Regions from separate parts of the Streptomyces botrytidirepellens genome, predicted to be linked through region 2. Evidence: riboswitches for the same ligand, from Rfam matches in the RefSeq annotation. Region 2 holds a riboswitch; the other holds the start of a gene.
The links. A riboswitch is a leader RNA that binds a small molecule or an ion and turns the genes downstream of it on or off. The one in region 2 is predicted to bind cyclic di-AMP.

Region 1: linked by a shared signal. The riboswitch ahead of EEJ42_RS29555 (C40 family peptidase) and the one ahead of EEJ42_RS19070 (M23 family metallopeptidase) in region 2 are both predicted to bind cyclic di-AMP.

Annotation. Positions count from the first base shown of each region.
Region 1 is NZ_RIBZ01000328.1:21,853-33,282, reverse strand. Features, by position in the region: gene EEJ42_RS29570 (lipase family alpha/beta hydrolase) at 1-785, shown strand, start outside; gene EEJ42_RS29565 (M23 family metallopeptidase) at 974-2,674, shown strand; gene pcrA (DNA helicase PcrA) at 2,727-5,237, opposite strand; cyclic di-AMP (ydaO/yuaA leader) riboswitch at 5,395-5,599, shown strand; gene EEJ42_RS29555 (C40 family peptidase) at 5,608-6,795, shown strand; gene EEJ42_RS29550 (L,D-transpeptidase family protein) at 6,862-7,587, opposite strand; gene EEJ42_RS29545 (hypothetical protein) at 7,731-8,084, opposite strand; gene EEJ42_RS29540 (C40 family peptidase) at 8,306-9,382, shown strand; gene EEJ42_RS29535 (alpha/beta fold hydrolase) at 9,390-10,313, opposite strand; gene EEJ42_RS29530 (MFS transporter) at 10,340-11,430, opposite strand, start outside.
Region 2 is NZ_RIBZ01000243.1:15,143-26,572, forward strand. Features, by position in the region: gene EEJ42_RS19025 (helicase-related protein) at 1-1,083, shown strand, start outside; gene drmB (DUF1998 domain-containing protein) at 1,089-2,987, shown strand; gene EEJ42_RS19035 (DEAD/DEAH box helicase) at 2,984-4,084, shown strand; gene EEJ42_RS19040 (ATP-binding protein) at 4,128-4,760, opposite strand; gene EEJ42_RS19045 (helix-turn-helix domain-containing protein) at 4,986-5,831, shown strand; gene EEJ42_RS19050 (DUF397 domain-containing protein) at 5,831-6,115, shown strand; gene EEJ42_RS19055 (hypothetical protein) at 6,299-6,655, shown strand; gene EEJ42_RS19060 (hypothetical protein) at 6,744-7,049, shown strand; gene EEJ42_RS19065 (aldo/keto reductase) at 7,094-8,050, opposite strand; gene EEJ42_RS19070 (M23 family metallopeptidase) at 8,208-9,377, opposite strand; cyclic di-AMP (ydaO/yuaA leader) riboswitch at 9,389-9,519, opposite strand; gene EEJ42_RS19075 (PP2C family protein-serine/threonine phosphatase) at 9,780-10,997, opposite strand; gene EEJ42_RS19080 (hypothetical protein) at 11,216-11,430, opposite strand, start outside.

The sequences.
Region 1 (11,430 bases), on a different contig from region 2:
TCTTCAGTCAAGGCAGTCAAAGCAGGCACGGCAGTCGGGTCCGGGCGCTGGCGCTCGATCTGGCGATTCTCGCCGGGCATCTCCTCCTCTACCCCACCGGCCTCCGGCAGGAGCGTCCGCCCGCCACGCCCCCACCCGACCTCCAGGGGCAACGCCCCGTGCTGCTCCTCCACGGCTTCATCGACAACCGTTCCGTCTTCGTGCTGCTGCGCCGTTCGCTCCTCCGCCACGGCCGACAGCATGTCGAGGCCCTCAACTACTCCCCCCTGACCTGCGACCTCCGCACCGCCGCCGCGCTGCTGGCCCGCCATGTCGAGGACGCCTGCGCCCGCACCGGCCACAGCCAGGTGGACATCGTGGGCCACAGCCTCGGCGGGCTGATCGCGCGTTACTACGTCCAGCGGCTGGGCGGCGACGTGCGGGTGCACTCCCTGGTCACGCTCGGCACTCCGCACTCCGGCACCCGCGTCGCGCCCTTGTTGTCCGCACATCCGCTCGTGCGTCAGATGTGCCCGGACTCCGAGGTGATAACGGAGTTGAGGCAGCCTGCCCCCGAATGCCGTACGCGTTTCGTTTCTTTCTGGAGTGATGTGGATCAGTTGATGATCCCCGCGGAAGTCGCCCGCATAGACCATCCAGATCTGATCTTTCGCAACGTCCGGGTCAGCGGTGTGGGACACCTCGCCCTACCGGTTCACTCGGCCGTCGCCGCCGGGATCCGGGAGGCGCTGGACGCCGCCAATGCCGCGCGGGTGGACACTTCGGGCGCTTTCTCGGTCGCCTGATACGGCCGAAAATTGCCGAACAGCCGTCGAACGCCGGGCCAAGAGCGGGCGCACAGTCAACCGAAAGAGGTCCAAATGCCCTTTCCCGTGCTGCCCAAAACTTGCTGAAGATTGTCGCTCCCGCGTACCGCCGGGTACAGTCGCCGCTAATTCTCCTGCAGCCGAGGCGAAAGAGAAGTTGGTTGGTGGTGAACGACCGTCACCCGTCGGGGGCAACCCCGACCGTCCCCGCTCCCGACGCCTCGTATTCCTATGACGAGGTCTACGGCCAGCAGCAGGACACAGCGCACGGTTACGCCGGGTACGACGGCTACTCCACCGGCAGCTTCGACGACCTCGGGGCGGCGTACGGTGAGGCCGACCCTCTCTTCGGCTCCCTCCCTGGCAGTTACGGGGACGGCCAGGGCGACCCGCCCGGCGGGCACAGCGGTCAGTACGACGCGGCCCAGTGGGGCGACAGTTCCGCGTACGAGACCGGTGCCTACGACACCACCGCGATGTGGGCCGCCTCCGGCTATCAGCTCCCCACCGACGTACCCACTCAGCGGCAGGATGACACCGGCGGCCACTGGGACGCCGGTACCTGGGACGACACCGGTGCCTGGGACACCCACTCCCCTCAGCAGCAGTGGGAGACGGGCACGTACGACACCTACGGGCAGTACGACGCCGGCACGGGCCAGTTCGATACGGGGCAGTTCGATACCGGACAGGTCGATACGGGCCACTTCGACACGGGGCAGTACGACACGGGGCAGTACGACACCACCGGGCAGTTCGACGCCGGCGCGTACGACACGGGCGCCTACGACGTCTCGGGGCAGTACGAGATCATCAGCCAGCACGCCGCGTATGACACCTCCGGTGTCGACACCGGGCAGACCCAGTTCTGGGATACCTCGGCCTACGCGACCGTCGACGAGTCGCAGTACAGCGAGCCGCAATACGACGAGCCGCGGTACGACGACGGGACCGCACCCTTCGAGCAGGGCGAGCACGCAGAGCACGCCGCGCAGACCGCCGTCTTCGAAGCCGTGGCCGAGCCGGAACCCCACCCCGACCCGGACCCCGAGCCCGTCGCCGACATCACGCCGCCGCCCGCCACCGCAACAGCCGCCACCGCCTCCCGCTCCGGTGGCCGCGCCCGCCGCCGCACCGCGCCCTCCCGCCCCAAGCGCTCCGCCCTCCTCACCGTCGCCGTCCCCTCCGTCTGCGCCCTCGGCGTCACCGCCGTGGCCGCCGCCTCCGTGAGCGGCAGCATGGCCGGCGACAAGAAGGACGACACGACCACGCAGGCGGCCCCCGACGCCCAGCCCGTCAAGGCATCCGTCGCCAACAGCGAGATGGACACCCGGCTCGCCGGGGTCGACGACGGCGTCAACGACTTCCGGGAGCGCGCCAGCCGCACCCAGGAGCGGATCGACCTCAAGGAGCGCCAGGAAGCCGAGAAGAAGCGCAAGGCCGCGGAGGCGGCGCGCAAGGAGGCGATGCGCCCCAAGTTCGCGCTGCCGGTCAAGCAGCACGGGCTCAGCGCCACCTTCGGCCAGGCGGGCCTCAACTGGATGTCCCTGCACACCGGGATCGACTTCCCGGTCAGCGAGGGCACGCCCGTCATGGCGGCGACCGACGGCACCGTGCGCACCCAGTGGAACGACGCCTACGGCAACATGGTCATATTGACCGCTCCTGACGGCACGGAGACCTGGTACTGCCACCTGAGCAGCACCAAGATCCGCTCCGGGACCGTCAAGGCCGGTGACGTCATGGCCTACTCGGGGAGTTCCGGCAACTCCACCGGCCCGCATCTGCACTTCGAGGTGCACCCGGGCGGCGGCGATGCAGTGGACCCGCTGCCGTGGCTGCAAAGCCACGGCATCAACCCCAACTGACCGCCCTCACCGCACCGCCCTTACCGCACAGAAGCACACAACAACGTCGGCGTCAGAGCTTTTCGACCGGCGCGTACCGCAGCAGCAGCCGCTTCGGCTTCTCGCCGCCGAAGTCGATCGTCGCCTCCGCGTTGTCCCCGGTGCCCTTCACCGCCACCACGGTGCCGAGCCCGAACGAGTCGTGCGTCACCCGGTCCCCGATGGTCAGGGAGACCACCGGGCGGTCCTTGGCCCGCCGCGTCGCGAAACCGGACGCACCGGACGCGGAGGACCCGGACCGCGAGCGCGACGACGAGAACCCGGACGACAGCCCCGCCCCGCCGCCCGACGTCATGGCGCCCATCGACGCCGACGGGGTCGCGGGCCCGGTGCGCCGCCACTGCACGTACTGGTCGGGGATCTCCTCCAGGAAGCGGGACGGCGGGTTGTACGCGGGCGTGCCCCAGGCACTGCGCATGGTCGACCGGGACAGATACAGCCGCTCGCGGGCGCGCGTGATCCCGACGTACGCCAGCCGCCGCTCCTCCTCCAGCTCCTTGGTCTGGCCGAGGGCGCGCATGTGCGGGAAGACCCCGTCCTCCATGCCGCTGAGGAACACGACCGGGAACTCCAGCCCCTTGGCCGTGTGCAGCGTCATCAGCGTGATGACGCCGGTGCCCTCCTCGTCCTCGTCGGGGATCTGGTCGGAGTCGGCGACGAGCGCGACCTGCTCCAGGAACTCCGCGAGCGTGCCGGGGTTCTCCTCGCCCCGGTCCTGCTCGAACTCCAGGGCCACGGAGGCCAGCTCCTGGAGGTTTTCGATGCGGGTCTCGTCCTGCGGATCGGTGGACGCCTGGAGCTCGGCCAGGTAGCCGGTGCGCTCCAGCACGGCTTCCAGGACGGTCGCCGGGCCCGCGCCCGACTCCACGATGGTCCGCAGCTCCTCCATGAGCGTGTTGAACCGCTTGACCGCGTTCGCCGAGCGGGCCGCCATGCCGTACGCCTCGTCGACGCGGCGCAGCGCCTGCGGGAAGGTGATCTTCTCGCGCGACGCGAGCGCGTCGATCATCGCTTCGGCGCGGTCGCCGATGCCGCGCTTGGGCACGTTCATGATGCGGCGCAGCGGTACGGCGTCCTCGGGGTTGGCCAGCACGCGCAGGTACGCGAGGACGTCGCGGACCTCCTTGCGCTCGTAGAAGCGGACCCCGCCGACGACCTTGTACGGCAGCCCGACCCGGATGAAGATCTCTTCGAAGACACGGGACTGGGCGTTGGTGCGGTAGAAGACCGCGACGTCCCCGGCCCGGGCGTCCCCCGCGTCCGTCAGCCGGTCGATCTCGTCGGCGACGAACTGGGCCTCGTCGTGCTCGGTGTCGGCGACGTAGCCGGTGATGGTGGCGCCGGTGCCCGCCTCGGTCCACAGGTTCTTCGGGCGGCGGTTCTCGTTGCGCTCGATGACGGCGTTGGCCGCGCTCAGGATCGTCTGCGTGGAGCGGTAGTTCTGCTCCAGCAGGATCGTCCGCGCGTCCGGATAGTCCTCCTCGAACTGGAGGATGTTACGGATCGTGGCGCCCCGGAACGCGTAGATCGACTGGTCGGCGTCGCCCACGACGCACAGCTCACCGGCCTCCGCCTCGTCCGTGTCCCTGCCCACCAGCTCGCGCACCAGCGTGTACTGAGCGTGGTTGGTGTCCTGGTACTCGTCGACCAGGACGTGCCGGAAGCGGCGGCGGTAGTGCTCGGCGACGTCCGGGAACGCCTGGAGCAGATTGACCGTGGTCATGATGATGTCGTCGAAGTCGAGGGCGTTGGCCTCGCGCAGCCGCGACTGGTACATCGCGTACGCCTCGGCGAGCGTCTTCTCGAAGCCGTCCGCCGCCTGGCCGGCGAAGGTCTCCTCGTCGATCAGCTCGTTCTTCAGGTTGGAGATCTTGGCGCTGAACGACTTCGGCGGGAACTTCTTCGGGTCGAGATCGAGATCCCGGCACACCAGTGCCATCAGCCGCTTCGAGTCGGCCGCGTCGTAGATCGAGAACGATGAGGTGAAGCCCAGCTTCTTCGACTCGCGGCGCAGGATGCGCACGCACGCGCTGTGGAACGTCATCACCCACATCGCGTTCGCCCGCGGGCCGACCAGCTCCTCGACCCGCTCCTTCATCTCGCCCGCCGCCTTGTTGGTGAAGGTGATGGCGAGGATCTGGCCGGGGTGCACATGGCGGGTGCCGAGCAGATACGCGATGCGGTGGGTGAGCACCCGGGTCTTGCCGGACCCGGCCCCCGCGACGATCAGCAGCGGCGAGCCGGTGTGCTCCACGGCGGCCCGCTGCTGCTCGTTCAGCCCCTCCAGCAGCGCCGCCGGGTCGATGGCGGGGCGGGCCGCGCCGTCCCGGTAATACGCCTCTCTGGTCCCGCTCGGCACCGGCGCGTCGAAGGCGCCCGTGAAGAGGTGGTGCGGCACCTCCTCGCCGCCTGAACCGTCTGAACCGCCACTGTGGCCCGGGTGTGCGGAATCCTCGGGCGGCGGGGGCTCCTCTTCCGGAGGCCCGAGGCTCGCCAGGAAGCTGTCGTCAAAGAGGCTGCTCATCGCTCACCGAGTTTAGGCGGCCGCACTGACAGCCTACGCATGGATGTCACGAAACGGTTTCGGGCATATCGACCACCAGCCTTCACAGGAGCCCCACGAGTTGGCTACCGTCCTCCCCCAGGCGGCCCGTAGACCCGTCGGCGAACCGCGCCGGCCCGGGCGGCCTCCGCCGAGTCCGGTCGCGCCGCGAGGCAGCCGGAGCCGGGGACCCACAACGCAAGACCGGGGTGAATCGGCCCGAGCTGCGGTACGACGCGTACGGCATGTACGACGCGCACGTCCCGCCCGCGCACGGCCGTAGGGCAACCTTCCGTACCGCCCGAACCCGACAGCTAACCCGGTAGGCGGTCCACGGAAGGAGTCGCCTCCCTTGGCGTCGCACCGCAAGCCGCGGACCCGAATACCCACCGCCGCCGCCTCCACCGGACGCCGTACGGCCGTCGGATTCACCACCGCCGCCCTCGCCTCCGTCACCCTCCTCTCCCAGACCGCGAACGCCGCCCCGGGCGATCCGAAGCCCGGCACCACGCAGTCGATCGAGGCGGTCAAGGAGAAGGTGGACACCCTCTACCACCAGGCGGAAACCGCCACCCAGCACTACAACGCCGCCAAGGAGCGCTCCGAGCAGCAGCGCACCAAGGTCAACCGGATGATGGACGACGTCGCCGAGAACACGGAGAAGCTCAACGAGGCCCGCCGCACGCTCGGCACCTACGCCGCGGCCCAGTACCGCAACGGCGGTATGACCTCGAGCGCCGCGAGCCTGCTGTTCTCCAACGACCCGCAGGACCTCTTCGACCAGTCGCATCTGATGAACCGGATGGCCGGTTCGCAGAAGCGGGCCGTCGACGACTTCCAGACGCAGGCGGCGAAGGCCGCCAAGGAGCGCCGCGAGGCCGCCAAGAGCCTGGAGTCGCTGACCGAGACCCAGCGAGAGCTGAAGACCAAGAAGAAGTCCGTCCAGGACAAGCTCGCGCAGGCCCGGCGGCTGCTGGCGAACCTGACCGCCAAGGAGAAGGCGCGGCTGGCGGCGATCGAGAAGAAGAAGGCCGAGGAGGCGCGGCGCAAGGCGGCCGAGCTGGCCGAGAAGCAGCGGGAGGCCGCGGCCCAGCAGAAGCAGCAGGAGCAGGAGCAGGAGCAGCAGTCGAGCGGCGGTTCCTCTTCCGGTTCCGGAAGCAGCTCGGCAGGCTCATCCACCGCCACGAACAGCACCAAGGCGGCCAAGGCGATCGACTTCGCGGAGTCCCAGCTCGGCAAGCCGTACGTCTGGGGCGCGACCGGGCCCAACTCCTACGACTGCTCGGGGCTCACCCAGGCCGCCTGGAAGGCCGCCGGGGTCTCCCTGCCGCGCACCACATGGGACCAGGTGAAGGCTGGTACGCGCGTCTCGACCTCCGACCTCGAGCCCGGTGATCTCGTCTTCTTCTACGACGACATCAGCCACGTCGGGCTCTACATCGGCGACGGGATGATGATCCACGCGCCGAAGCCGGGGGATGTGGTGAAGAAGGCGCCGATCACCGAGATGCCGATCTACGGGAGCGTGCGGCCCGCGTAACCGCAGTGCGGCTGCCCGTACCCGCGCGGGCAGCCGCCGCTCACACCGGTGCTCACACCGGCCGGATCACGTGCCCGGCTTGCGCCCGTACACGTACACGTCGTCGCCGTTCCGCAACAGGCTCCAGTACTTCTTCGCGTCACCGGAGCGCATGTTGACGCAGCCGTGGGAGCCGGGCGGCGACCATACGCTTCCCGCGATGGAGTGGAAGGCCTGACCGCCGTCGAAGAACTGGCTGTACGGCATGGCCACGTGGTAGATCGTCGACCAGTGGTTCTTGTTCCGCCAGTAGATCTTCTTCAGTCCGGTGCGGGTCTCGTACCTGTCCCGGCCGGTGCGCACCGGCACCGGCCCGAACACCAGCCGCGAACCGTCCTGCACCCAGCTGAGCTGCCGCGTGAGGTCGACGCAGGCGATGCGGCCCTTGTTGGTGGGGCACTTGCGCGCCGCGTTGGGGTTACGCCCCGCCGCGTTCTGCGCGTTGATCAGCTTCATGACGCCCCAGGTGACGGGGCCCGCGTAGCCGATGGTCGGGCTGATGCCGTGGTTGATCTGGAATCTCTGCGTCGCGCGGCAGTCCCCCGAGGACTGCCGACCGTCGACGGGACGGCCGAGGAACTTCTCGACCTGCCTCTGGTACGGACCGGTGTCCGCCGTGCACGACGTCGCCGCCTGCGCCGGTGCCGTACCGAGCGCGACGGACAGCGGCACCACCATGCCCGCCATGCCCAAAGCGACCGCCGTACGGCGGCGCCATGCCCGCCACGCCCCGAATCCTGCCTTTACCCCCATTGCGCGCTCCCTCCGGGCTTGCCCTTGACGGGTAAGACAGTCGAAGAGTGCGTCGGGTTGCGCTTACAGGTGCGATTTCCCCCATTCCGCCCCTTCCCGCCCCCGGGTTGGCCCAGCAGGAGCAGGGACGGGACGTCAGCGGGTCAGGTCCAGAGCACGGCGATGAAGATGTTCACCGTCGTCAGCGCGCCGACCGCGCCGAAGACCGCGGGCTCCACCTTCTCCTCGTCCCGCTTCACGTACACCAGGCCCAGGATCACGATCAGCAGCGCCAGCTTGACGCCGATCTTGACGTTGTTGACGGTCTGATCGTCCGCCTGGTTCAGCCCGACCAGTGCCGCGCCCGTGACCAGCATGGTCAGCGCGCCGTGCAGCATCCCCGGCGTCATCCGCGCGCCGTCCCCGCGTATCGCCGTGAGCTGGGAGAGGAAGCCTCCCAGCAGGGCGGCGATGCCGACGATGTGCAGGCCGACGAACACATTGATGAGTACGTCCATGGCACCGGAGACTAGCGCCGCTCATATCACCGCCAGTCACCCGGGTGCACCCCGATCGGCACATCGGTCACAGCCGCCCCGATCCCGCCCACCCCGCGCCGCCCTCGTGATCAGCAGGCGCCACCGGGGGGACGAATCCGTCCACCTCCGGTCATCTCAGCGTGCCGCGCCGCCGACCGGCCTAGCTTCCCCCCAAGAAGCACGCCCCCCACGAAAGGTGAATCGCCGCAGTGGCGCCGCAGCCCCCCACGAAGCCGAAGCAGCGGCACCGCTCGTCGCTCACCGGCACCACCCTCCGCACCGCCGCGACCCTCGCCCTCGCGGGCGTCGCCTCAGCGACCGCCCTCCCGGGCATCGGGCACGCCGAGCCCCGTCTGACGCCCGACCAGGTGAAGGCCAAGGTCGCGGCGTACGAGCGGGAGGCGGAGGAGGCCACCGAGAAGTACGACGGCGCCCGGGCCGCGGCCGAGAAGGCGCAGCGGTCCCTCCACCGGTTACGCGACGAGGCCACCCGCCGCACCGCCCGCCTCAACACGGCGCGCAACGCCCTCGGCTCCGTCGCCACCGCCCAGTACCGCTCCGGCACCGTCGCCCCCGCCCTTCAGCTGGCCCTGTCCTCCTCCCCCGGCCAGTACCTCCAGCGCGCCTCGCTCGCCGACCGCGCGGGCGACCGCCAGGCGGTGACGATCGCGCGCATCACCCGCGAGGAGCGGTCACTGCGCCGCGTCCGGGACAAGGCGGACGACCGCCTCCGTACGCTGCGCGCCGCGCAGGCCGCCGCCTCCCGCCACAAACACGCGGTCCAGGACAAGCTGGCCGCGGCCGACGCACTGCTGGCCAAGCTGACCCGCGCCCAGCGCGACCGCCTCCGCGCCGCCCAGGACGCCCGGAGCGCCCCTGACGCCCGTACCGCGTCGACGCCCCGGCACGGCGCCCCCGCCCGGACGGGCAGCCGGGCGGCCCGCGCCATCTCCTTCGCGTACGAGGCGATCGGCAAGCCGTACGTCTGGGGCGCGACCGGGCCGTACGGCTACGACTGTTCGGGCCTGACCCAGGCCGCGTGGCGCGCCGCCGGGGTGTCCCTGCCGCGTACCACCTACACCCAGATCAACGTGGGCCGCCGCATCGGGCGCGGCGAACTGGCCCCCGGTGACCTGGTCTTCTTCTACTCCGGCGTCAGCCATGTCGGCCTCTACATCGGCAATGGCCTGATGATCCACGCCCCGCGCCCCGGCGCCCCGGTCCGGGTGGCCCCGATCGACCAGATGCCCTTCGCGGGCGCGGCCCGCCCGGTCTAGGACCGGCCTAGGCGCGGAGGAAGGGCAGCAGGTGGTCGAGCAGCGCGTCCGGGCTCTCCTCGGGCACGTAGTGCCCGCAATCCGGAAGCACGACGCTGTCCAGCCGCTCGGTCACCGGGGCGAGCAGGGCGCCGAGGCGTTCGCCCTGGCTGCGGGCTCCGGCGACGCCCAGGACGGGCATGCGGAGCGGATGCTGCTTGCGCCGCTCGTTCTGGGCGATGTTGTCGTCCGTGGCCCGGTAGTACTCGAAGCTGGCGCGCAGCGCTTCGGGGTCGCGGGCCAGGGTTTCGACGTAGAAGCCGACGACTGAGTCAGGCAGCGGCCGCGCGGCCTTGGTGCGGAACTGGTCGCCGTAGTAGATGTGCTCGCGGCCGCGGACGAGCTGTTCGTTGATGTCGCGCTTCCGGTTGAAGGAGAAGTGCCACAGCAGGTCGTTCTGTGCCTCGGGGCCGAAGACGGGGATGGCGGGCGCGAGGCCGGGGATCATGGCGTCGAGCAGGGCGAGGCGTTCGACCACGTCGCCGTGGTCGGCGGCGAGGGCGTAGCCGATCCACATGCCGACGTCGTGCCCGGCCATCGCGAAGCGTTCGTGGCCGAGCACCCGCATGAGGGCGACGAGTTCGGCCGCCACGGTTCCGGTGTCGTAGCCGTCGCGGGGCTTGTCCGACGGCCCGACGCCGCGCGGGTCGACGGCGACGACGCGGAAGTGTTCCGCGAGGCGCGGCATGACGTGGCGCCACACGTACCAGTTCTGCGGCCAGCCGCCGACGAGGAGCAGCGGCCGTCCGGCGCCGCCCTGCACGGTGTGCAGGTCGACGTCGCCGACGCGGACGAGGGTGCTCTCGAAGACGTCCGGGAAGTTGTCGGGGAGCCAGGGGACACCGCTCACGGTGCCGAAGCCGGTGATCGGCCGGGTGGTTGTGGTGGTCATGTTGTTCTCCTTGCGCATGTGTCGGGTCAGGGTGACGGGGACGGTGAAGGCCGGCGACCGGCCCCACCGACCGTCCGGCCGAGGAGGGCGATCGCGGTGAGGAGCGCGGCGAGGAAGCCGGAGAACCACAGCGTCGCTGTCGTCGGGTCGGTCAGCTGTGCGGCGAGGCCAAGTCCGAGGGAGGTGAGGACGAGGCCCGTGTAGGCGGCGAGGAAGAAGGTCGCCAGGGCCTCCGCGCGCACGTCCGCGGGCGCGGCCTCCGTGATCAGCGCGACCGCGCTCTTGAAGAGCGTGCCGGCGCCGATCCCTGCGATGACGCCTCCCGCGATGAAGAGGACGGGGTCCGCCCGCACCATGCCTACGGCGACGGCGGCGCATCCGGCGGCTTCCGCGGCGACGCCGAGGGTTCGGCGCGCTGCGGGCCGTAGGGCGCCGGTGAGGCTCTGGCCCAGTACCGCGGCGGCGAAGACGGCGAAGACGGCGGTGCCCGCGACGGCCGGCGACGTCTGGTGCAAGGTGGTCGCGACGAATCCCGGCGCCAGGGACGTGAAGAGCCCGAAGATCGCCAGGGCCGCGCAACCGCATGCCACCGCCAGGCAGAAGGGTCCGGCGCCACCGTGGGGACGCACCCGCTGCATGCGGTACGGCACCGGGCGGGCGGGGCGGTCCACGGTCTCCGGCAGGGCGGTGACGGCGACGGCCCCGGCGACGAGCAGCACCGCGAAAACGGCGTAGGGCGTATGGATCGGGGCCGGGGCGTACGCCGCGAGCACTCCGGCGACCAGCGGGCCGACGCCGAGGCCGCCGACGTTCGCCGCCGTCGACACAGCCTCGAAGCGTCCCGCCTGCCCGGCCGTGGGCCGTGAGCGTATGTGGAGGTCCTGGAGGTAGGCGGTGGCCGTCGGGGTTGCCATGCCCACGCCCAGTCCGGTGACGAACCGGCCGAGGAGAAGGCCGGGGAGAGCGGGCCACACGAGGAAGAGGGCCGCCGCGGCCAGCTGGCACAGGAGCGCCCCGACGAGGACCGGGCGACGGCCGGTGCGATCAGAGAGGTGACCGGCGGCCACCAGGCCGACCGCCACGCCTACCGCGTACACCGCGAACACCACCGTCACGG
Region 2 (11,430 bases):
TACGGTCGTCCGGCGCAGCTCTTCCCCCCAGCGGGGATCGAAGCTGGTAGCTCCTACTTCGCCTCGCCCGACAAGGACAAGCCGGGACGTCTGTACGTGGGCGTCATGGCACAGGGGCACACCGCCTCGACCTCGACGGTTCACGTGGGCGCCGCCGCGTTGCAGGCCCCGAAGGAGATCTGTGACGACGACACCCTTCGCGACGCGTACTGGACCGCGGTCGCCTATCACAACAGCCTGCGGGAACTGGGACGAACCGTCACGATCGCGAGGGACGACATCCCCGCACGTCTCGAGCACCTGACGAGGGACGACACCCGACGGCGCAAACTGAACGACGACTCGGTGGTCGAGCTCACGAGCAACATCCCGCGGGCCGCTCAGCCACAACTCCTCGAGCGTCTGGGCAAGAGGTTCAAGGAACGCGGCAGTGTCTCATTCCTCGCCACGACCAACATGCTGTCCGTGGGCGTCGACGTTCCGCGTCTCGGCCTCATGCTCATGAACGGGCAGCCCAAGACCACATCGGAATATATCCAGGCCACCAGCCGCGTCGGCCGTCGTCACGTACCGGGTCTGATCGTGACGCTCTTCCGCTCGACCAAACCACGTGATCGGTCCCACTACGAGTCCTTCGGTGTTTATCACCGCTCGCTCTATCGACACGTCGAGCCGACCAGCGTCACACCGTGGTCCTTGCCTTCTCGTAACCGGGCCCTGCACGCCGTGCTCACCATCCTGGTGCGACACGGACTCGGTCTGGACGCGGAGAACAAGGCCGGGGACATCCTCGATCACACAACCGAAGTCACCCGGATCCGTGACCTTGTCGTGGCTCACGTGCGACGGGCCGACCCGGACGAGGCCGATGCGGCGGCCGCACAGTTGGACACGCTCATCGGAGAGTGGCGCCAGCAGGCCGAGATCGCGCGTGGCGACGGCAGCCGTCTCTACTACCAGCCCCAGGGGCGGTCGTACGAATCACTCCTCACCGACTTCGGCAAGCAAGGCGGCCTATGGCAGACGGCTCAGTCGATGCGGAACGTCGACCGTGAGTGCCTCGTCGCCGTGAAAGGAGCGTGAGAGCAGTGAGGGATGTTCGGCGCAAGGTCCGCAGGGCACAGACCATCGTTCCCTTCGGTGTCGGCGGAATCCTCGACCTCCGAGGCGAATCGTTCGTAGCCGCCGATGTCCGAAGCTGGGCGCGCTACGCCGAGCCAGTGGATTCACCACGGCTCGCGAAGAAGTTGGGCGTCGAGGGCTTTCGTTCAGCCCCCGTCATCCCCTCCGGGAAGGCTGCCTTCGCGACTCGTCTCGGGCCCTCTTACGTACGATTCCCGAAGTGGCTGTTCTGCCCTCAGTGCAGGGATATGAAGTTCTGGCGCCTGGATCGGGAGCGTGAGCTACGGGACAAGCAACCGACCTGCGAGCGTTGCGCAGGAAAGCCCCAGCTGGCTCCCATGCGATTCATCCAGGTATGTAGGGCAGGCCATATGGCCGACATCGACTGGCGCCGATGGGCTCACTCCAGAGGCGAAGGGCATTCCCAGCGTCAATGCCAGGTTCGGCGGCTTCGTTTCGTCGCCACTCCCCAATCCTCGGGGCTGGAGGCATTGCGCGTCGTCTGTGCTGTCTGCAAGGCCGGACGCAATTTGGCCGGAATCAGCCAGAAGAGCATCCTCAAGCAGATGGGCCTGGCGTGCCCCGGAACTCACCCCTGGCAATCCGAGACCGATGAGGCAGAATCCTGCGAGGAAACACCGCAGGCGGTGCAGCGCGGCGCCTCCAACGTGTACTTCCCCATCACGCACTCGGCCCTCGACATCCCCGCACCGGCGGGTTTGCCCGAGGACGACGAATTGACACAGCGAGTCGTCAATCACCAGCTATGGCCCAGCTTCATCAGTGAGGATGGCAGTCCGATTGCCGATTCCTACAGAGGGGTGATCGCCCACCAGTGCGGGGTATCCCAGGAATTTGTGCAATCTGTGCGGCGCCGCCATGCTGCCGAGGCCGCCTCGACGCCGTCCGCGGCCGATGCGGACGATGACCTCAGTATCGCCGAATGGGCAGCCTTCTCCGCCCCGGAATCCGTCACCGATTCGAAGACGTTCACCGTGCGCCGGACGCGCCTCGGGGTCGACCACGACGACCCTGGATCCATGCAGGAGCTGGCTGCGGATATCTCCGCGGTCGTCGTCGCGGACCGTGTACGCGAGGTGCGTGCGCTCGAAGGGTTCACGCGGTACGAGCCGAACTCCGGCGAAGGCGAGGAAGGCGAGAGCGGACGCGTCGTCTCGGTCAACACGCAGGCCCGAGCCCTTTGGCTGCCTGCCATAGAGACCTACGGTGAAGGAATCTTCATCGCCGTCGACGAGGAACGTGTGAGCGCCTGGGAGAGGATTCCATCAGTACGCGACTGGACACGACGCATCGAGGGCAATCTGGGTGCCTCGTTCAAAGCCGACCGTCTGAGGGCAAAGTCGGGTCCGGAACTCCTCCCACGCTTCGTCATGCTGCACACCCTGGCCCACCAATTCATCCGCCAACTCTCCTACGACAGCGGATACAACGCAGCCTCGCTACGCGAACGCGTCTACGCTCGCAGCCACGCCCCGGGGAGCGAGCATCCACCCCAAGCCGGCGTGTTCATCTACACCGCCGCCGGGGACGCGGAAGGGACGCTGGGCGGGCTCGTCCGCCAAGGGCAACCACCGAACCTCGTCGAGACCCTGATCCGACTACTCGAATCGGCTCAGTGGTGCTCGCAGGACCCTCTGTGCGCCGACTCGACCGGTCGGTCTCTGGCCAACCTCAACCGTGCCGCCTGCCATGCGTGCACGCTCCTACCCGAAACCTGCTGCGAGATCGACAACTCTCTACTGGACAGAACGCTGTTGATCGGCGACGGTGAGGTCCCCGGATTCTTCCGAGGAGTTGTCCAAGCCGCGCTGGAGGAATCGGCCGGAGCCATCGACCTTCCATGAAGACTCCTTCCCTCCTTGACCTCGCGCCCGAGCAGCAGGCCGTCATCGACCTTCCGTTCCACGGAAGCCACGTCATCACCGGCTCACCCGGCGCCGGAAAGACCGTGATGGCCGTCTATCGCGCCTGGGCACTCGCAACCGCCGGTCGCGAGGTGACCCTCTTCACGCGCTCCAATCTGCTGCATCAGTATCTCGCTCAAATGGCTCCGGACCTTACGGAAGCTCTCAACGTCACCACCTACCATCTGTGGGTCAGGGATTTCTGGCGCCGACGTTTCCGGACCGACCCGCCACAACTTGACGAGGACGGTTGGATTTACGACTGGAGCGAGATGCAGCGGGACTGTATCCGGCATCGGGTCGGTTCGACCGCGCATCTGGTTATCGACGAAGGTCAAAAGCTGCCCGTCGGCTTCTATCACTTGTGCCACATCCTTGGGGTCGGCGTCACCGTGTGCGCGGACGAAAATCAGCGGATCGGCGATGACCAGAGCACCCTGTCCGAAATATGCCAGGCCGTCGCCGCTCAGGCCGGTCCAGTCGTGCTGCGGGAGAACCGACGGAACAGTCGGGAGATCGCTTTGCTGGCGTCGGAGTTCCGCGAGGAGGTCAGGGACGGGATGACCTTACCGACCCGTGTCGGCAGAACACCCACTGTGCTGAAAGTTCCCTCGCTGAGGCATCTCCTGACCGGAGTTTCCCTTTACTTCAACGCGCATCCGGAACGAAGCATCGGAATCATCTGCAGGTCGACCCATACGGTGCGAGATGTCCAGAGCGAACTCACACACCTCGGGCTTGCGAAACACACCCAGGCCTATGCGTACGACGATCGGTACCGGAACACCATGGACTTCTCGGCGCAGCCGATCCGGATCGTGAGCACGGCCAGCATGAAGGGCCTGGAGTTCGACAGCGTCTTCGTACCGGACCTGGACGCGTACACCGAGGACCCGACCAGTGTGGACGCGCGTCTTCGCCTCTTCGGTCTGTGTACTCGCGCCCGAGAGGATCTTCACTTCGCCCATCGAGGGCCGCAAGAACCCGCCATCCTGGCGAGCATCCCGGAATCCTTGTTGGCCCGACACAGCGGCTGATCTCGCTCGGAGTTGGTGCACAGCAGCGCTTCGTACCTTGTCGTCATGCAGCCTGGCAGGCCGCCTCGAAGTGGGTCTGGGCGCGGTCGAGGATGTCGTCGGGGTCCAGGCCCTGCGCCGTAAGCCAGTGCAACAGGTCCAGGATCAGGCTGGTCGCCGACTCTTCAAGTACCGGGCGGCGGGTGAGTCTTGCGGCCGGGCCGCCGACCGCAAGGCCGTAGGACTCCATCACGGTCGTCGCCCGCAAGATGCGGCGGCGGGTTTCGTCCGGGGCCAGCGGCAGCTCACACCAGACCGCCTTGCCGACCGCCGTGCGGGTCGTGCCCCAGGAGGGAGCCAGGGCGGAGAGGAGTTGCAGGCCACGACCGGATTCCTCGTCGCACGTCGGGTGGAGGCGCTGAGGCTCCTTATCGCTCTTGTCGTGCAGCTCCACGCGGAGCTGGTCTGCTCCGGCGTCGAGGACGAGGGTGGCGGCGGAGCCCTGGCCGACGTGTTTGATCACGTTCGACGCCAGCTCCGTGATGATCAGCTCCGCCTCGTCGGTCAGGGCCGACATACCCCAGGCGGCGAGCTCGGCCCTGACGGCTCCGCGGAGGTCGGCCAGTTGCGGAGCATCGGCTACGAAGGGGAGGACGCATCGGCGTGGTGGGGGTTCGGTGACTGAGTAGCGGTACATGGCCACACTCCCTTGGGCGCTACGGCAGCACTGCGCCCAGTCGTGTCCGTACGACTGCGCTGCGTAGCCTTATTTCTGAGAGTATGACGCGAGAAGTCTCACCATGTAACTTCTCACGGAATCTCGAAAGGGTGAATCCGCTGGTTGGCCAACTTCGCCCGGCCATAGCCTTGTTGCCGCTGGCCTCGTCCTTCACCGCCAGCCCCAGAGGAAGAGGTAGCCGTCATGCCAGCGCGGGCCACCACTCGTCGCCGCCAGCTCGGCGTCATGATGCGAAAGTTCCGGGCCCGCAAGGGGATGACGCTGGAGGAGGCGGGTCGACTCGTCGGAGTCTCGAAGGCGACCGTCAGCCGGTACGAGACGCAGGAAGGGCCCGTGAAGTGGCCCATCGTGGACGCCCTGTGCCGGGAGTACGGGGCGAGTGAGGCGGAGCGGAAGGCCGTCGTCGGCCTGGCCAAGGACGCCAAGCGGCAGGGGTGGTGGACCTCGTTCGCGGACTCGCTTCCGGAGACCATGAACCTGCTGTTCACGCTGGAGGACGAGGCCGTCCGCGAGGATCATTTCGCCTGCCTCTACGTGCCGGGGCTCCTCCAGACCCGCGGCTATACGGAGGCCGTGCAGCACGCCTCCGAGATGCGGCTGTCCGCGGAAGAGGTCGAGCGCCTCGTGGACATCCGCATGAAGCGGCAGGAAATCCTGAGCCGGCCGAAGCCGCCGCATCTCTGGGCCATCCTCGACGAGTCGGTGATCCGGCGGGTGGTCGGCTCACGCGAGGTGATGCGGGAACAGCTGGACCACCTGCTGCGGGCCAACGAGTCGCCGGACATCACGCTCCAGGTGCTGCCCTTCGCCAAAGGTGCGCACTCGGCCGCCATGGGGAGCTTCGTGATCCTCGGCGGCGCGGAGCCCTCCCTGGACGTCGTGTACGTGGACATCCACGTCGGGTCGCTGTTCATGGAAAAGGACGAGGAACTGGAGCGCTATCGGCTCGCGTTCGACTACCTTCGCGCACAGGCGCTGGACATGGCATCGTCCTCCGCCCTCATCGAACGCGTCCGCGAGGAGATCTGATGCGCGAGCCCTGCATATCGGAGAACGACGGCGGCTGGTTCAAGTCCTCTTACAGCGGTGCCGGCAACACTGAGTGCGTCGAGGCGGCCTTCCGGCCAGGCTCGGCTGCCGTGCGGGATTCAAAGAACTTGGGTGGTCCCACGCTCTCGTTTCCAGAAGAGGCCTGGACAAAGTTCGTCACGGCCGTGCGGGACTCGAAGGATCCGGATCGGGCCGTGCTCGGGTTCTCGGGGCGGGCGTGGACGGACTTCGTGACGGCGGTGCGGCGCGACGAGCTGGGCTAAGGATCCAGTGAGGCTCCGGTCGGCCGGGTCATGGTGGCGGGATCGTCCAGGAGGAGGAGTCCGCCATGAAGGCATCACGCTTGATCACAGCCGTGGCGACCGGGGCCATGCTCGGCGGCGTCATCGGCACCGCCCATGCAGCCTCCGGCGAGGAGGCCCAGGCGCCTGCGGCGCTGCGCAGTTGTGGAGGCTCACCTGCACAACCACAGCGGGTGTCGGCTGACTCTCAAAGACACTCGCCTGACGTGGGGGCGGTGGAGTACCGAACCTGCCGAGGTCATCCGCAAGGGGCAGGACAGCCTGTTCGAGGCCGCGTCTCCGCTGACGGTCTACGCCGGAGTCGAGGGATGGGTGGCGTACGTCTCCAGCAACTGCGATGACGCGGCGCGGAACCAGCACACCGTGACGCTGCGCTTCGAGATCCCCATCGACGGGGACAACAACCGCTTCACGGCTGACGGCGACGGTGTCTTCCGGGTGGAGCAGTCCGGCGGGGAAGGACATCACGCCGTCGTCGGCTGGGGCATCCGCAGGGCGTAGGCCCGGGCCCTCCGCCGTAAACGGGCCCGTGCGCGGTGCCGCCTGCATAGGGTCGACCAAAGAGACCCTAGGAGTGGGAGGTAGCGGCATGGCTGAGGTACCGGCTGGGCTGGTGGCTGCGGGTGGGTTGGTCGGGGGGTACGGGGTGGCCCGGTGGACCAAGCGGCGGCCGCTCGGTGGCGTTGCGCTGGCGGCGGCCGGGGCCGTGGCCGCCAAGGGGTGGCGGGAGAAGGCCGGGAACGGGACGGCGGCCGCGCTCGGCGGGTTGTACGTGGCCGCGTTCGCCGGGTCGCATCCGCTGGCGAAGAAGGTGGGCGCGTGGCCGTCCGTCTTCGGGGTCGCCGGTGCGGTTGCCGCCGCTTCATGGGTGTTGGCGGACCGGCACGGGGCGTAGGGGCCGGGACGGCGCGTCGCCGTCCCGGCGCCGTGGCCCAGGGGTCAGTCCGAGGCCGAGGTGAGGAGGTCCAGTTCCGGCTTGGTGAGCTGGAGGTCGACCGAGGCCAGCAGGGCGGGGAGCTGGGCGGGGGTGCGGGCGCTGGCGACCGGGGCGACCACGGTGGGCTGGGCGGTGAGCCAGGCCAGGGCGACGGAGGCGTGGTCGGCGTTGTGGTTGGCGGCCACGTCGTCGAGGGCGGCGAGGACCTTCTGGCCGCGCTCGGTCTCCAGGTGCTGGGCGGCGCCCGTGGAGCGGGCGCTGTCGACCGTGGTGCCGGGGCGGTACTTGCCGGTGAGGAAGCCGGAGGCGAGCGCGTAGTACGGGAGCGTCGCCAGGCCGTGGCGGGCGGCGACGTCGGCCAGTTCGCCTTCGAAGGTGTCGCGCGAGACCAGGTTGTAGTGGGGCTGGAGGGCGACGTAGCGGGCCAGGTCCTCCTGGGCGGAGAAGGCGAGGGCGGCGTCGAGGCGCTGGGCGGAGATGTTGGAGGCGGCGATCTCGCGGATCTTGCCCGCCTTCACCAGCTCGTCAAGGGTGGAGATGATCTCCTCGACCGGCACCGAGGTGTCGTCGTAGTGGGTGTAGTAGAGGTCGACGTAGTCGGTGCCCAGGCGCTGGAGGGACTCGTCGAGGCCGGACTTGATGGCGGACGAGGAGAGTCCGCGGGGCTCCGGGACGCCGGCGCCGACCTTGGTGGCGAGGACGATGTCGTCGCGGTTGCCGCGGGAGGCGAGCCACTTGCCGAGGACGGTCTCGGACTCGCCGCCCTCGTTGCCGGGTGCCCAGGCGGAGTAGACGTCGGCGGTGTCGATGAAATTGCCGCCCGCCGCCACGTAGGCGTCGAGCACCTCGAAGGATTCGGCCTCGTCGGCCGTCCAGCCGAAGACGTTGCCGCCCAGGGAGAGCGGGAAGACGGACAGGCTGCCGATGTTCTGACGGGTGTCCTTGCGGGTCTCAGTCATGCGTCACCACAACGCTGATGGCGGAGGCGGTTATTCCGTCGGAGGCCACAGCGGAGGCCGCGGACAGAGAACCGGCGGCCCTGGCGTCAAGGGGGGAGAGAGCGCCAGAGCCGCCGGAACGAGGGGCCGTCGCCGCGACGACGGCCGGATCAGGGGGTCACGGGTTCAGCCCGTGGTCGCGCAGCCAGGACAGCGGGGCGATCGGCGAGCCGCCGCCCGGCCGCACCTCCAAGTGGAGATGGGGGCCGGTGACGTTGCCGGTGGCGCCGACGCGGCCGATGGTCTCGCCCGAGGACACCTTGCCCGAGGTGACGACCATGGACGACAGGTGGCAGTACCAGATCTCGGTGCCGTCATCGAGCTTGAGCACGATGCGGTAGCCGTACGATCCGGCCCAGCCCGCCTGGGTGATGGTGCCGCCGCTCACCGCCTTGACCGGGGTGCCGGTCGGGGCGGCGAAGTCCTGGCCGGTGTGGTCGGCGGACCACATGTCGCCCGCCTGGCCGAAGCCCGCGGTCAGGGTGTACGAGGCGACGGGGAGGGTGAACCCCGTGGAGGTGGAGGCCTGGGCGCGGCGCTCGGCGGCGGCCTTCGCGGCGGCCTCCTTCTCGGCCTCCGCCTTCTTCTTGGCGGCGGCCTCGGCGGCCTTCTTCTTGGCGGCGGCCTCGGCCTTCTTCTGCTCCGCCAGGTCGCGGGCCTTGGCGGCGGCCTTCGCGGCGTCGTCGGCGGCGGCCTTGGCGGCGGCGCGCGCCTCGCTCTCGCGTCTGTCGTCATCCGCCGCGGTCTGCTGGCTCTCGGCCTGCCGCAGGATGCGGGTGCGCAGCGCCTCGCCCGCCTCGGTGCCGCTGGTGGTGAGGGCGGTCGCGGTGGTCTGGGAGGAGCCCTGGTCGTCGGCCATCAGGGAGCCGATGCCGGGCAGGTCCTTGGCGGCGGGCAGCTGGGCCTTGACCTCGTCGGCGACGTGGGCGAGGTCCGGCATGGAGATCGGGACGGTCGGCCGGTCCTTGGCGCTCGCCATGCCGCCCGCGCCGACCGCCGCGATGACGCCGACGCCGAGGACGGCGCCGCTGCGGGCCATGGTCCCGCCGCGCTGCTTGCCGACGCGGTGCCGACCGCGGAGCGGAGCGATGGACTCCTCGGTGGGGTTCCACTCGTCCCAGACGGCTTCCTTGCCTACGGGCGGCTCATCCGGTTCGGCGCCGAGGCCGACCGTGGTGCGGGCGCCGGCTCCGGCGTCGAAGCCGACTCCGTACGCGGTCGCAGTGCCGGGACCCGTACCCGACGAGCGGTACGGAGCTTCGTCCAGTACGGACCTGTTGGACGCCACCGGGGCGCACTCCTTTCCTTCCCTCTCGCCTACCGGGTTAGCTGACGGGTTCGGAGCAGGAAGGTCTCCTACGGGTCAGGTTCGACCCGATTCACCCCAAGGTGGTGGTTCCCCGGTTCCCTGGTGCTGGTGCCTGGTGCTGATGGTGGTGCTGGCGCTGCACGTACGGGATTCGGCGACGGCGCACGGTTGCCGCCTCTGCGACGGCTGTGCCGACCGCGCTGCGTTATCGAACGTTAATAGAGAGCGCGACATGATTCCAAGCTCTTCTGAAGAATCCGCGTAGCTTTGGCATGAACTTAGTAACCAAGGAAGGACAGATGGGGGCGTTTCACCCCGGTTGAAAAGGGATGGTAAAAACCTCCGGCGGGCTGATCGTGTGTCAATCGTTATGCGCGCGCGTCACGGTTGGCTACGGTCCGTGTCCGGAGCGGGGGTCGTGGTTCCGTTCGTTCCGGGTGGGCGCCGGACCGCGAGCAGGGCCATGTCGTCCGAGGTCTCTCCGCCCGCGTGCAGCGCGACGTCCTCCACCAGCGCGTCGAGCAGCCCGCCCGGTCCGGTGAAGCGGCGGCCGCGCAGCCGCTCCTCGGGGACGTAGAACGTGCCGTGCCGGTCGCGGGCCTCGGTCACCCCGTCCGTGAACAGCAGCAGCGTCGCGTCCTCGGGAAACCGCAGCTCCGTCACCCGGTCGGGCCACGCGCCCAGTTCGCCCATCCCCAGCGGCAGCGCGGCCGTCTCCGGCTCCAGGCGGCGCACCGCGCCGTCGCCGGGCAGCAGCAGCGGCGCCGGGTGGCCGCGGTTGATGAGGCGGAGGGTGGAGTCGCCGCGCGGGATCTCGCCGAGGACGGCGGTGGTGAACCCCTCGAACGCCTCCAGATCGGCCCGCTGCCGGGCGCCCTCGCGCCGCAGCGCCCGCTCCAGCCGCCCCGCGAGTCCCTCCAGCGTCGCCTCCTGCTCCGCGGCCTCCCGGAAGGCGCCGATGAGGACCGCGACGACCTCCACGGCCTGGAGCCCCTTGCCGCGGACGTCCCCGACGATCAGCCGTACGCCGTGCGGGGTGTCCTGCACCGCGTACAGATCGCCGCCGATCGCCGCGTACCGCTCGGCCGCCACATAGCGCGCCGCGACGTCCAGCCCGGCGATACGGGCGGGCGGTACGGGCAGCACGGCCCGCTGCGCCGCCTCCGCGATGCCGCGCGCCGACGCCAGCCGCCGGTCGCCGCGGCGGACGACGCGGTTGATCACGAGCGCGAGCAGGGCGACGGTGGCCACCGTGGCGATCTCGGTCGCGGCCTGGGTCGGGTCCCGTACGCCGTGCAGCTCCGCCAGCAGGCAGACGGCGGTGAGGGCGAGGACCGTGGTGATGATGGTCTGCCGCAGCGGGAAGAGGGAGGCGGCGACCAGCGGGGCCGCGGCGAAGAAGGGGGAGGCGGTGTACGGGGCCGGGGCGGCGAGGTCGAAGGCGATGCCGCCGAGCAGGAGGATGGCGGGGGTCCACGGGGCCAGTCGGCGCCCCGGCGAGGCCTGGACGGCCTCCTCGGCCGTGACGAGCCCGGCGGCCGCGCCCGAGGAGTCGGTGGCGGGCGTACGGGCGCCCGCACGAGCCCTGCTCCTTCGCACCCGCACCACCGGCTTCTCCCGCTTTCCCTGGTCCGTTACCCCGTCATCAGGCTTCCGGGTGCCGGGGCACGCTGCGAGTCGGTGGCGGCCATGTGGGTGGGTCAGAAGTGCTTCATCGTCGCGGCGGAGGGGCGGCGGATGTGCGGTGGTGAACACCGAAGCGGCCCCGGATGGCGTGCATCCGGGGCCGCAGGGGAAGCCGTGGCGTTCGTCAGGACTCAGAAGCCGTGGCCGCCGCCGTAGCCCTTGTCGCCGTAGCCCTTGTCGCCGTAGCTCCTGACGTTGTTCCCGTAGGGGTTGTCGCTGATGGCGATGTTGGTGCACTTGGCGCCAACGTTGATGTCGCCGCCCGGAGCGGTGCCGGTGACCGGAGTGATGAGGCCGGTGGCCGTCTCACAGTCGTTGCTCTGGACCGCCGCGGGGTTGTTGGTGA